Regions from separate parts of the Streptomyces sp. NPDC046759 genome, predicted to be linked through region 2. Evidence: riboswitches for the same ligand, from Rfam matches in the RefSeq annotation. Region 2 holds a riboswitch; each other region holds the start of a gene.
The links. Region 2 has a riboswitch for S-adenosylmethionine ahead of ABZ919_RS25150 (aminotransferase class V-fold PLP-dependent enzyme). Riboswitches for the same ligand answer to the same signal wherever they lie in the genome.

Region 1: it holds a riboswitch for S-adenosylmethionine, as region 2 does, so the genes downstream of both, ABZ919_RS20070 (amino acid ABC transporter permease) here and ABZ919_RS25150 (aminotransferase class V-fold PLP-dependent enzyme) in region 2, are expected to answer to the same signal.
Region 3: it holds a riboswitch for S-adenosylmethionine, as region 2 does, so the genes downstream of both, thrC (threonine synthase) here and ABZ919_RS25150 (aminotransferase class V-fold PLP-dependent enzyme) in region 2, are expected to answer to the same signal.

What each region holds. Positions count from the first base shown of each region.
Region 1 covers NZ_JBEYYJ010000014.1:44,616-48,861, forward strand. Annotated here, with positions in the region: gene ABZ919_RS20055 (aliphatic sulfonate ABC transporter substrate-binding protein) at 1-337, shown strand, start outside; gene ABZ919_RS20060 (LLM class flavin-dependent oxidoreductase) at 334-1,662, shown strand; partial or broken gene ABZ919_RS20065 (hypothetical protein) at 1,764-1,965, shown strand; SAM riboswitch class IV at 2,004-2,112, shown strand; gene ABZ919_RS20070 (amino acid ABC transporter permease) at 2,433-3,413, shown strand; gene ABZ919_RS20075 (amino acid ABC transporter ATP-binding protein) at 3,410-4,207, shown strand.
Region 2 covers NZ_JBEYYJ010000019.1:171,429-175,674, forward strand. Annotated here, with positions in the region: gene ABZ919_RS25150 (aminotransferase class V-fold PLP-dependent enzyme) at 1-1,125, opposite strand, end outside; SAM riboswitch class IV at 1,305-1,421, opposite strand; gene trpD (anthranilate phosphoribosyltransferase) at 1,507-2,571, opposite strand; gene ABZ919_RS25160 (cytochrome bc complex cytochrome b subunit) at 2,709-4,246, opposite strand, start outside.
Region 3 covers NZ_JBEYYJ010000027.1:113,367-117,612, forward strand. Annotated here, with positions in the region: gene ABZ919_RS31040 (MoaD/ThiS family protein) at 115-390, opposite strand; gene thrC (threonine synthase) at 387-1,670, opposite strand; SAM riboswitch class I at 1,688-1,830, opposite strand; gene ABZ919_RS31050 (glucosyl-3-phosphoglycerate synthase) at 1,991-2,935, shown strand; gene ABZ919_RS31055 (trehalose-6-phosphate synthase) at 3,010-4,246, shown strand, end outside.

The DNA.
Region 1 (4,246 bases), on a different contig from region 2:
TGACACGTCGCTGAAGGACAGGACCAAGCGTGCCGCTCTCACGGACGTACTGAAGAGGCTCTCGCGAGAGTTCGCCTGGGCCGTCAAGAACCCCGGCCAATACGCGCAGGCGCTCTCGAAGGAGCAGGGCATCCCGCCGGCCGACGCCAAGGCGTCCCTGGCCGCCTACTCGAACCGGGTGACCCCGGTGGAGCAGTCGGACGTCGAGCTGGAGCAGAAGCTCGCCGACGCCTTCCTGGAGGCCGGCCAGATCACCAAGAGGGTCGACGTCAAGTCGATCACCGACAACCTCCTCCCGGCCGGCTACGACAGCTCCAAGCTGAAGGTCACCTCATGAGCGCGAGACGGCGTCGGCTCCATCTCAATGCCTTCCTCATGGAGGCGGGCCACCACGAGGCGGCGTGGCGGCTCCCGCACAGCAATTCCCGGGCGGACTTCGACCTGCGGCACTGGATCGAGCTGGCGCAGCTGGCCGAGAGCGCCAAGTTCGACTCGCTGTTCCTCGCGGACGGCCCGGCACTCATCGGCACCGGCGAGTTCCGGCCGCCGGGCCAGCTCGAACCGCTGACGCTGCTGACCGCGCTGTCCCAGGCGACCAGCAGGATCGGCCTCATCGCGACCGTGTCGTCGACCTACAACGAGCCGTACAACCTCGCCCGCCGGCTCGCGTCCGTCGATCACGTAAGCAGCGGCCGCGCCGGCTGGAACATCGTCACCTCCGCCGGAGCCGACGAGGCCGCCAACTTCGGCCTCGACGACCGCCCCGGCCACGCCGAACGCTACGCCCGCGCCGACGAGTTCCTGAAGGTCGCCAAGGCGCTGTGGGACAGCTGGGAGTCCGAGGCCGTCCTCGCGGACAGGACCACCGGACGCTACGCCGATCCCGCGCGTCTGCACCGCCTCGACCACCGCGGCCGGTACTTCAAGGTGGCCGGCCCCCTCAATGTCGAGCGTCCACCGCAGGGTTACCCGCTGCTCGTCCAGGCCGGCTCCTCCGAGGACGGCAAGGACTTCGCGGCCCGCCACGCCGAGGCGATCTTCACCGCGCACACGACGTACGAGCGCGCCGCCGCCTTCTACGCCGACATCAAGGCGCGGACCAGGGCCGCAGGCCGCGACCCGGACGGTGTGATCGTCCTGCCGGGCATCGTCCCGTACATCGGGTCGACCGAGGAGGAGGCCCGGGCGCTTGCCCGGCAGTTCGACGAGCTGCGCGTTCCGGAGTACGGGCTGCGTCAGCTGGCCGCCGTGTCCGAGACCAAGCCGTCGGTCTTCGAACTCGACGAGCCCCTACCGGGCTTCATCCTCGCCAGGCCGAAGCTGGAAGGCTCGCAGAGTCGCTCCGACCTGATCATCGACCTCGCGGTGCGTGAGCAGCTGACGGTCCGGCAGATCATCTCCCGGCTCGGCGGCGGACGCGGTCACTTCGAGTTCATCGGCACACCCGAGCAGATCGCGGACACGATCATCACCTGGTTCGAGGGCGGTGCCGCGGACGGGTTCAACATCATGGCGCCCGCCCTGCCGTCGGGCCTCGCGGCCTTCGTCGAGCATGTGTTGCCGATCCTGCGCGGCAAGGGGCTGTTCCGCGAGGAGTACGAGGGCGCGACCCTGCGTGAGCACTACGGGCTGCCCATCCCGGCGAACCAGTTCCATGGCTGACCCGCTCGCCACTCCCGCCGCTTCCCGTCTGGGGCCTCGCGGCGGCGCTGACGGCCTGGTCGGCCGCGATGTTCGGCACCGGTCGCCTCAAGCCCTGATCCGTCGCCGGTCACCCCACCCTGTGGGCCTACGCCCGCATGCTCGCCGCCCCCGGCGCTCGGCGTCCGCCTCGACATCGACGGCATCGAACGCCGCCACCGCGCCCGCTGCCAGGGCCTGGAGGCCGCCGGAGCGGCCGTCCGGATCCTGGACCGGACGGCACACACCGCTCGCCTGCCTTTCCACCTGCTGGACCGGCGTTGACAAATGTTCGGGCCGTTGCTTTAAATACCGCCCAGAACGGTCATGAGCGTCAGCGACAAGCCCTGGCTTGCTGACCGGCAACCCTCCCACCGCGGTGGGGTGCCCCAGGTGACGACCCGGCCGATGAAGTTTCGGTAAGCGCGAGGCCCACAGGGCCGGAAGAGTGACGGTGACGCCATGTACGCAGCTCCCAGGACGGCCGCACGCCGCTCCGGGAGCTGCGTACCGTCGTATGCGAACCTGCTCGTCGGCGATCGTGCCGTCGATCTGCTCCGCGTGAACAGCGCACTGTGTACCGCGCCGGGCCGCGCCCGCTGTCGGGGCTGACCTCTCCCCGCAGCCCCCGCACTTCCTGACGAACACCGCGACCGCGGTGTGCCGTCGTCCTCCCCGCCCCCGGTACCCGCCGTCGTGCGCCGCCGCATGCCGCCGTGCTTCCGGGAGGTCCGACCCAGCCGGAGCCCACCATGAGTGAACCCCCTGGTGCCACCGTCGCCCTGGCCGAGCCGCCGACCACCGACGGTCCGTCAAAATCCTTCGTTGCGCAGCGAGTTCTTCCGGTGCGACAGCCAGGCCGCTGGATCGTCACCGCGGTCGTACTCGTCCTGGTCGCCCAGTTCGTGCACGGACTGGTGACCAACCCCTTCTACCAGTGGGACCGCTGGAGCTACTGGTTCCTGCGGCCCACCATCCTCGACGGCCTGCTGATCACCCTCGAAGTCACCGCTTACAGTGCGGTGCTGGGCCTTGCCGGCGGCATCGTGCTCGCACTGGGCCGCCTCTCGAAGAGCCCGGTGCTGCGCGCGGTCAGCTGGACCTACGTCTGGGCGCTGCGATCCGTCCCGCTCATCGTGGTACTGATCTTCCTCTACAACTTCAGCGCGCTGTACAAGACGGTGAGCGTCGGCATTCCCTTCGGCCCGGCCTTCTTCTCCTTCGACGAGTCGAAACTCGCCACCGACATGGTCGTCGCCGTCGTCGGCCTCAGCCTCAACGAGGCCGCCTACGCGGCCGAGGTCGTACGCGGCGGCATCCTCTCCGTCGACCAGGGCCAGCATGAGGCGGCCGCCGCGCTCGGCCTGCCCAAGAGCTACCAGTTCCGCAGGATCGTCTTCCCGCAGGCGCTGCGCTCGATCATCCCGAACTACGTCAACCAGCTCATCGGCCTGATCAAGGGCACTTCACTGGTCTTCTACGTCTCCCTGCTCGACCTGTTCGGCTCCGCGCAGACCATGGGGTCCACCTACCCCGGCGACATCGTGCCGCTGCTGCTGGTCGTCACCGTCTGGTACCTGATCCTGACCAGCATCGTGTCCGTCGTCCAGTTCTACGTCGAGCGGCACTACGCCCGCGGAGCCACCCGCAGCCTGCCGCCGACGCCCCTGCAGAAGCTCCGCATCGGTCTTTCCGACCTGCGGGTCCGCATCCGACGGGAGGCAACCGTATGACCGCCGAGCCGCTCGAAGCCCTGGCGGACGTCGAGGCCGCCACCGTAGAAGTCCACGACGTGCACAAGTGGTACGGCACCCACCGGGTACTGGACGGGGTCGACCTGACCGTCCGCCCCGGCGAGGTCACCGTGATCCTCGGCCCCTCCGGCTCCGGCAAGTCCACGCTCCTCAGGGTCATCAACCACCTGGAGAAGCCAGAGATCGGCTACGTCACCATCAACGGCGAGCTGATCGGCGTGAAGCGGCACGGCGACCGCCTGAAGGAGCTGAGCGAGCGGGCCATCCTCACCCAGCGCGGCCGGATCGGGTTCGTCTTCCAGAACTTCAACCTCTTCCCACACCTGACCGTGCTGGACAACGTGGCCGCCGCACCCGTCGCCACCGGCAAGCTCGGCAAGCCCGAGGCGCAGCAACTGGCCAAGGAACTCCTCGAACGCGTCGGCCTCGGCGAACGCATCGGCGCCTACCCGCGGCAACTGTCCGGCGGCCAGCAACAGCGCGTCGCCATCGCCCGCGCCCTCGCCCTGCGCCCCGGCGTCATCCTCTTCGACGAACCCACCTCGGCCCTCGACCCCGAACTGGTCGGTGAAGTCCTCGCCGTCATCAAGGACCTGGCCACCAGCGGCACCACCCTCGTCATCGTCACCCACGAAATCGGCTTCGCCCGCGAGATCGCCGACTGGGTCGTCTTCATCGACGGCGGCAAGATCATCGAGCAGGGCCCGCCCTTCGAGGTCCTCGACAAACCCCGGCACGAGCGGACCAGGGACTTCCTCAGCAAGGTCCTCTGACCCGCCGCACCCCCAAGACCTCCCCCCACACCACCCTCA
Region 2 (4,246 bases):
GATGCCGTACTCGGCGGAGAGCGCGGCGGCGAAGTGGGAGCTGTTCCAGCCCTCGACGACGAAGGAGATCACGCCGACGCGCGGGGCGTCGTCGCCGAAGAGGGAGAGGATCTTCACCTCGGGGACCTCGGCCAGGCCCACGCGGACCCTGCGGATCAGGTGCTGCTCGCGGGCGACCAGGGTGTCCCAGCCGGCCTCGGTGAGGGCCTTGCAGGCCGACGCGATGGAGTAGGCGCCGATGACGTTCGGGGAGCCGGCCTCGTGCCGGGCCGCGCTCTCGTGCCACTCCACGTCCACGCCGCCGTCCTGACGCCGGGTCACCTTGCGGCTGGCGCCGCCGCCCGCGAGGTAGGGCTCGGCCGCGCGCAGCCAGTCGGCACGGCCGGCCAGGACGCCGGAGCCGAAGGGGGCGTACAGCTTGTGGCCCGAGAAGGCGACCCAGTCGACGTCCAGGTCCCGGACGTCGACCGGGTGGTGCGGGGCGAGCTGGGCGGCGTCGAGGACGACACGGGCGCCGTGGGCGTGCGCGGCGGCGGCCAGCTCGCGTACCGGCCACAGTTCGCCGGTGACGTTGGAGGCGCCGGTGACGCAGACCAGGGCCGGGCCGTGCGGGGTGCGGTCGGCGAGGGCCCGCTCCAGGGTCGTGACGGCCTGCTGCGGGGTGCGCGGCGCATCGAGGTAGGTGACCTCCGCGTCCTGCCAGGGCAGCAACGAGGCGTGGTGCTCGGTCTCGAAGACGAACACCTGGCAGCCGGCGGGGAGGGCACGGGCGAGCAGGTTGAGGGAGTCCGTGGTGGAGCGGGTGAAGATCACCTGGTCGTCGGTCCGGCAGCCGAGGAACGCGGCGACCGTCCTGCGGGCGTTCTCGAACAGGTCGGTGGAGAGCTGGGAGAGGTAGCCGGCGCCGCGGTGGACGCTGCCGTAGTACGGCGCGTAGGCGGCCACGTCGTCCCAGACGCGCTGCAGGGCGGGGGCGCTGGCCGCGTAGTCGAGGGCCGCGTAGGCGACCTCGCCGCCGGTGACGAGGGGGACGGTGACGTCGCGGCCCAGAACGGGCAGCGCCTCCGAAAGGTCACGGCAGACGGACCGGTCGGCGGCAGCGGTGAAGACGGAGAAGACGGACATGACTGAACTCCCGTGAAGGCAGGCGGAATCCGCCACGCGAGCGGGCACGCTCGAGCGTGGGCGGGTGAAAGGGGTGTGCGGAGGCGGGGCTCTGCGGCCCTATCGCATTCGCTTGCTCACGGAAGGCTCCCTCGAACGACCAGGACCCCTGGCCCCACACTTGTGAAAAGCGTGCGAGGGGTCCGCGCTTGCCGTGAACCCTGCTGTCCACGACCTGGTCCTCACCCGGGGCACCCCGCCACGGACGGAGGGTTGCCGGACAGCCGGCCGGGGCCGAATGGCTGTCACTCATGACCTGGTTCAGTATCCTGCCACACGATCTTCGATGCGCAAGGCGCAGTCCGCCATCCGGACTGCGCCTTGCCTCGCGTGGTGCCGCGGTCAGCGGTTGGTGGCGGTCACCCACCGCTCCAGTGCCCGCTTCGCCGCGCCCGAGTCGATGGACTCGGCGGCCCGGACCATGCCGGCCCGCAGCTGCTCGGCGAGCGGGGCGTCGGTCGGCCGGAGGGCCACCAGGGCCGCCGCGGAGTTCAGCAGGACGGCGTCCCGCACCGGGCCCTGTTCGCCGTCCAGCAGGCGGCGGGCGACCTCCGCGTTGTACGACGGGTCGCCGCCGCGCAGCGCCTCCACGGGGACGAGACCGATGCCGACGTCACGCGGGTCGAAGCTCTCCTCGGTGACCTTGCCGTCGCGGACGACCCAGACGTGGGACGTGGACGTCGTGGTCAGCTCGTCCAGGCCGTCGTCGCCGCGGAAGACCAGCGAGGAGTTGCCGCGCTCGGCGAGCACGCCCGCGACGATCGGCGCCTCGTGGGCGACCGCCACGCCCACCGCCTGGGCGCGCACCTTGGCCGGGTTGGTCAGCGGGCCGAGCAGGTTGAAGACCGTCCGGATGCCCAACTGGCCGCGCGCGGCGCCGACATGACGCAGCGCCGGGTGGAACTTCACCGCGAAGCAGAAGGTGATGCCGGCCTCGTCCGCGACCTCGGCCACCCGCCGGGGCGGCAGGTCGAGGTTGACGCCCAGCTTCTCCAGGACGTCGGAGGAACCGGAGGCGGAGGACGCGGCGCGGTTGCCGTGCTTCACGACCTTCGCCCCGGTACCGGCGACGACCAGCGACGACATGGTGGAGATGTTCACCGTCCTGGCCCCGTCGCCGCCCGTGCCGACGATGTCGACGGTATGGCCGGGCACCTCGATGACGTTGGCGTGCTCGTACATCGTGCGGACCAGACCGGTGATCTCCTGCACCGTCTGTCCCTTGGCCCGCAGAGCCACGGCGAACCCGGCGATCTGTGCGTCGGTCGCCTCGCCGCGCATGATCCTGTCCATCGCCCACGCGGTGTCGTCGGCGGACAGGTCGTGGCCGTCCAGCAGGCCGTTCAGCAGGGCGGGCCAGGAACGGCCCGCCGCGGTGTCGCCTCCAGCGGGGGTCACAGCGCTCATGAGCCGCTCCTGGGTGGGTGTCCCGCAGTACGGGATACGAATCTCGAACAGGTCCACCCTATCGAGGCCCGGGCACCGCGAAGGGCCCCGTCCGTAACCCGGACGGGGCCCTTCTGCGTGGCGTGGCGACGCGGAGGTCAGTGGTGGCCGTGGCCGCTCGTGATCTCCTTGTACTCCTCGACGGTCGGCTTCGGGATCTGGTTGTCCTCGCCGTAGTAGGCGTTGGACAGCTTCACCCGGAACCGCTCCGAGGTACCGACCTTGCGCTCGACACCGTTCTCGTCGACGGTCGGGCCGATCTCGGCCGGCACGTACTGCTCGTGCGCGGTGAGAGTGTGCAGCTGCTCCTGGCTGAGCGGCTCGTGCACCTCGATGAACTCACCGTGCGGCAGGCGCTTGATGATGCCGGTCTCGCGACCGTGCAGCACCTTGTCGCGGTCGCGGCGCTGCAGGCCGAGGCAGATCCGCTTGGTGAGGAGGAACATGACGACCGGGCCGACGAAGACGAAGACCCGGACGAACCAGGTGACCGCGTTGATCGACAGGTGGAAGTGGGTGGCCCACAGGTCGTTGCCACCGCCGATCAGCAGGGTCAGGTAGATCGTCATCCAGGCGACACCGAAGGCGGTACGGGTCGGGGCGTTGCGCGGGCGGTCCAGGATGTGGTGCTCGCGCTTGTCCCCGGTGACCCAGGACTCGAGGAACGGGTAGACCGCGATCGCCACCAGGACCAGCGGGAAGATCATCAGCGGGATGAACACGCCCAGGACGAGCGTGTGGCCCCACAGGTTGATCTCCCAGCCCGGCATGAAGCGGATCAGGCCCTCAGAGAAGCCCATGTACCAGTCGGGCTGGGCGCCGGTGGACACCTGGTCCGGACGGTAGGGACCCATGGCCCAGATCGGGTTGATCTGGGCGACCGCCGCGATGGCCGCGATGACACCGAAGACCAGGAAGAAGAAGCCTCCCGCCTTGGCCATGTACACCGGCAGCAGCGGCATGCCGACGACGTTCTTCTCGGTCTTTCCGGGACCCGCGAACTGCGTGTGCTTGTGGTAGAAGACCAGGATCAGGTGGCCCACCATCAGGCCGAGCATGATGCCCGGCAGCAGCAGGATGTGGATCGAGTAGAACCGGGCGACGAAGTCGTGGCCGGGGAACTGGCCGCCGAAGAGGAAGAACGACAGGTACGTGCCGACGATCGGCACGGACAGGATCGCGCCCTCCATGAAGCGGACACCGGTGCCGGAGAGCAGGTCGTCCGGGAGCGAGTAACCGGTGAAGCCGGTGAACATGCCGAGGACGAACAGCAGGAAGCCGAACAGCCAGTTGATCTCACGCGGCTTGCGGAACGCGCCGGTGAAGAACACGCGCATCATGTGCGCGAACATGCCGGCGAGGAAGATCAGCGCGGCCCAGTGGTGGATCTGCCGCATGAGCAGACCACCGCGCACGTCGAAGGAGATGTGCACGGTCGAGCTGAACGCCTCGGACATCATCTGTCCCTGCAGCGGGACGTAGCTGCCGTGGTACACCACCTCGTTCATCGAGGGGTGGAAGAACAGCGTCAGGTAGACGCCCGTCAGGATGATGATGATGAAGCTGTACATGCACACTTCGCCCAACATGAACGACCAGTGGTCGGGGAAGATCTTGCGCATGTTGGACTTGGCCA
Region 3 (4,246 bases), on a different contig from region 2:
TCTACCGTGCTCAATCACGCAGAATTGCCTCCTCCGCTTCTCTCACGGAGGAGGCAATTCAATGAACAATGAGTAACTGAAGTTACCCAAGGTAACGATCGACCGCCGTAACGATCAGCCGCCGGCGACCGCCGGAATGATGGAGACGCCGGCGCCGTCGGGGGTCGCCGTTTCCAGGCCCTGCTCGAAGCGGACGTCGTCGTCGTTGACGTAGACGTTCACGAAACGGCGCAGCTTGCCCTGGTCGTCCAGGACGCGGGCGGCGATGCCGGTGTGGTTCTTCTCCAGGTCCTCGATGACCTCGGCGAGGGTGCCGCCCTCGGCGGTCACCTCGGCCCGGCCCCCGGTGTAGGTGCGCAGGATGGTGGGGATGCGAACGGTCACGCTCATGCGAGGCCAGCCTCTCGGAAGGAGTCCAGGGTCGGGCGGATGGTGGCGGTGAGACCGGTGCCGGCCACCGCGTCGAGGGTCTTCAGGCCGTCGCCGGTGTTGAGGACCACCGTGGTCTTCGCCGGGTCCAGGACGCCGTCCTCGAGCAGCTTGCGGGTGACGCCGACGGTCACCCCGCCCGCCGTCTCCGCGAAGATGCCCTCGGTACGGGCCAGCAGCTTGATGGCGTCCACGACCTGCTCGTCCGTCACGTCCTCCACGGCACCGCCGGTGCGGCGCGCGATGTCCAGCACGTAGGGGCCGTCGGCCGGGTTGCCGATCGCCAGGGACTTGGCGATGGTGTTCGGCTTCTGCGGGCGGACCACGTCGTGCCCGGCCTTGAAGGCGGTGGACACCGGCGAGCAGCCCTCGGCCTGCGCGCCGAAGATCTTGTACGGCCTGTCCTCGACCAGACCCAGCTTGATCAGCTCCTGCAGACCCTTGTCGATCTTGGTGAGCTGGGAACCGGAGGCGATCGGGACCACGATCTGGTCGGGCAGCCGCCAGCCGAGCTGCTCGCAGATCTCGTACGCCAGGGTCTTGGACCCCTCCGCGTAGTACGGCCGCAGGTTGACGTTGACGAAGCCCCAGCCCTCGCCGGCCGGGTCGCCGATCAGCTCGGAGCAGAAGCGGTTCACGTCGTCGTAGTTGCCCTCGATGCCGACGAGCTCGCCGCCGTAGACCGCGGCCATGACGACCTTGCCCTGCTCCAGGTCGTGCGGGATGAACACGCAGGAGCGGAAGCCGGCGCGGGCCGCGGCGGCGCCGACGGCACCGGCGAGGTTGCCGGTGGAGGAGCAGGACAGGGTGGTGAAGCCGAAGGCGCGGGCGGCCTCCAGGGCCTGCGCGACCACGCGGTCCTTGAAGGAGTGCGTCGGGTTGCCGGAGTCGTCCTTGACGAACAGGCCGCCGGTGACGCCGAGTTCGGCGGCGAGGTTGTCCGCCTTGACGAGTTTGGTCCAGCCCGGGTTCAGGTTCGGCTTGTCGGCCACGTCGGCCGGGACGGGCAGCAGCGGCGCGTAGCGCCAGATGTTCGCGGGGCCGGCCTCGATGCGGCGGCGCAGTTCCTCGGTGTCGTGGGCGGAGAAGTCGTAGGCGATCTCCAGCGGGCCGAAACACTCCTCGCAGGCGAAGACCGGGCCGAGCGGGACGCGGTGACCGCACTCGCGACAGCTCAGGGCCGCGGCGGGACCGAGGTCGACGGTGGAACTGCTGGAGTTTGCAACTGTCTGCACAGCCATGGAGGCGAGGCCCTTTCTCCTCATCTTCCTCACGACGCATCTCGCCGTGAGACGGATTTGGCACCTTCCCTAGCCGGGAGCCTCGCTGCGAAGACGAGTACCGGCTGGAGGGTTGCCGGGGCTTCATCGGGCCGTGTCCCTCTGCCCCTCTGGATGAGCGGTATGCGGTTGTGAACGCGCGCGGACCCCCGACATGCGATGGTCATCGGCGTTGTTCAAGACTGTAACCGAAGGCCAGGACAGTTGAGATAGTCGTCCGAACCGCGAGATGGATCACACAGTCGACCCATGTGATCACGAACAGTGAGGAGCCGCAGACCGTGCTGGAAGAAGTCGAGCGCTGGCTGGCCACCCGCTCCTGGTCCGTGGCCGATCGCCCGCTCCACCGCATACTCGCCGCCAAACAGCGCACGGGCCAGACGATCAGCGTCGTGCTGCCCGCGCTCAACGAGGAGGAGACGGTCGGTGACATCGTCGCGGTCATCCGTCAGGACCTCGTCGAGCAGGTCCCGCTCGTCGACGAGATCGTGGTCGTCGACTCCGGCTCCACCGACCGCACCTCGGCGGTCGCCGCCGCCGCGGGCGCGCGGGTCGTTCACCGGGACGAGATCCTGCCCAGGCTTCCCGCCGTTCCCGGAAAAGGTGAGGTGCTGTGGCGCTCGCTGCTGGTGACCGGCGGCGACATCGTCTGCTTCATCGACGCCGACCTCAGGGAGTTCTCCTCCGACTTCGTCTCCGGGATCGTCGGCCCGCTGCTCACCGAACCGGACGTGGACCTGGTCAAGGCGATGTACGACCGCCCGCTGGCGGGGGCGGCCGGCCAGGGCGGCCGGGTCACCGAGCTGATGGCCCGTCCGCTGCTGAACATGCACTGGCCGCAGCTGGCCGGATTCGTGCAGCCGCTGGGCGGCGAGTACGCGGCCCGGCGCTCGCTGCTGGAACAGCTGCCGTTCCCGGTCGGGTACGGCGTGGAGCTGGGCATGCTGGTCGACGCCCTGCACCTGGTCGGACTGGACGCGCTGGCGCAGGTGGACGTGGGCGTGCGCAAGCACCGGCACCAGGACGGGCAGGCGCTGGGCCGGATGGCGGCGGCGATCTACCGCACCGCCCAGCTCCGGCTGGCCCGGGGGCATCTGATCCGGCCGGCGCTGACCCAGTTCGAGCGGGGCGAGGAGGGCTTCGAGCCGCGCACCTACTCGGTGGACACCGAGGAGCGGCCGCCCATGGTGGACATCGCGGAGTACGCCGAGCGGAAGGTGGCGTGAACCGGTCGTATACGGCGGCGTGCCGGACGTGGCCGTACGTTTGAGCGTTTCCGGGCCGGGCTAGGTTGAGGACCATGGCTTCCACGCACGGTGCTGTTCAGAGAGCTCAGGTGCTGGTCGCGTCCAACCGCGGCCCGGTTTCGTACACGGTGTACGCCGACGAGGGGACCGGCGGGCCCGGCTCGCTGCGCGCCAAGCGGGGCGGCGGCGGGCTGGTCTCGGGCCTGTCGGCCATCGGGTCGGACGCGGACTCGCTGTGGGTGTGCGCGGCGCTCGGCGACGGCGACCGGGAGGCCGTACGGCGGGCGGACGGCGGGGTGCTGCCGGCCGAGGACACCGGCGGGCAGCGGGTGCGGATGCTCGACATCGACGCGGCGGTGCACACGGACGCCTACAACGGCATCGCCAACTCGGTGCTCTGGTTCGTCCACCACATGCTGTACCAGACCCCGCTGGAGCCCGTCTTCGACACGGAGTTCCGGCGGCAGTGGGCGTCCTACGAGGCCTACAACCGGGCGTTCGCCGAGGCGCTGGCCGAGGCGGCGGCCCAGGGGGCGGCGGTGCTGGTGCAGGACTACCACCTGTGCCTGGTCCCCGGGATGCTCCGTGAGCTACGCCCCGACCTGCGGATCGGCCACTTCTCCCACACCCCGTGGGCGCCGCCGGACTACTTCCGGCTGCTCCCCGACGACATCGCGGCCGCCCTGCTGAACGGCATCCTCGGCGCGGACCGGGCGGCGTTCCTGACCCACCGGTGGGCGGACGCGTTCAGGGCGTGCTGTCATGCGGTGCTGGGACCGGAGGCCGCCACGGACACGCGGATCGGGGTGCACGGGCTCGGCGCGGACGCGGACTTCCTGCGCAAGCGGGCCCACGAGCCGGACGTGGACCAGCGGATGGCGACGCTGCGGGAGGAGATCGGCGAGGGCCGCCGCGCCGTCGTGCGCGTGGACCGCACCGAGCTCTCGAAGAACATCGTGCGCGGACTGCTGGCGTACCGGCAGCTGCTCGACGACCACCCCGAGTGGCGGGAGCAGGTGGTGCACGTCGCGTTCGCCTATCCGTCGCGGCAGGACCTCGCCGTGTACCGCGACTACACCGCCGAGGTGCAGCGGGTGGCCGACGGGATCAACGCGCGGTACGGGACGCCCGGCTGGACCCCGGTCGTGCTGCACGTCAAGGACGACTTCGCCCGCTCCCTGGCCGCGTACCGGCTCGCCGACGTGGCGCTGGTCAATCCCATCCGGGACGGCATGAACCTGGTCGCCAAGGAGGTGCCGGTCGTCTCCGACGAGGGCTGCGCGCTGGTGC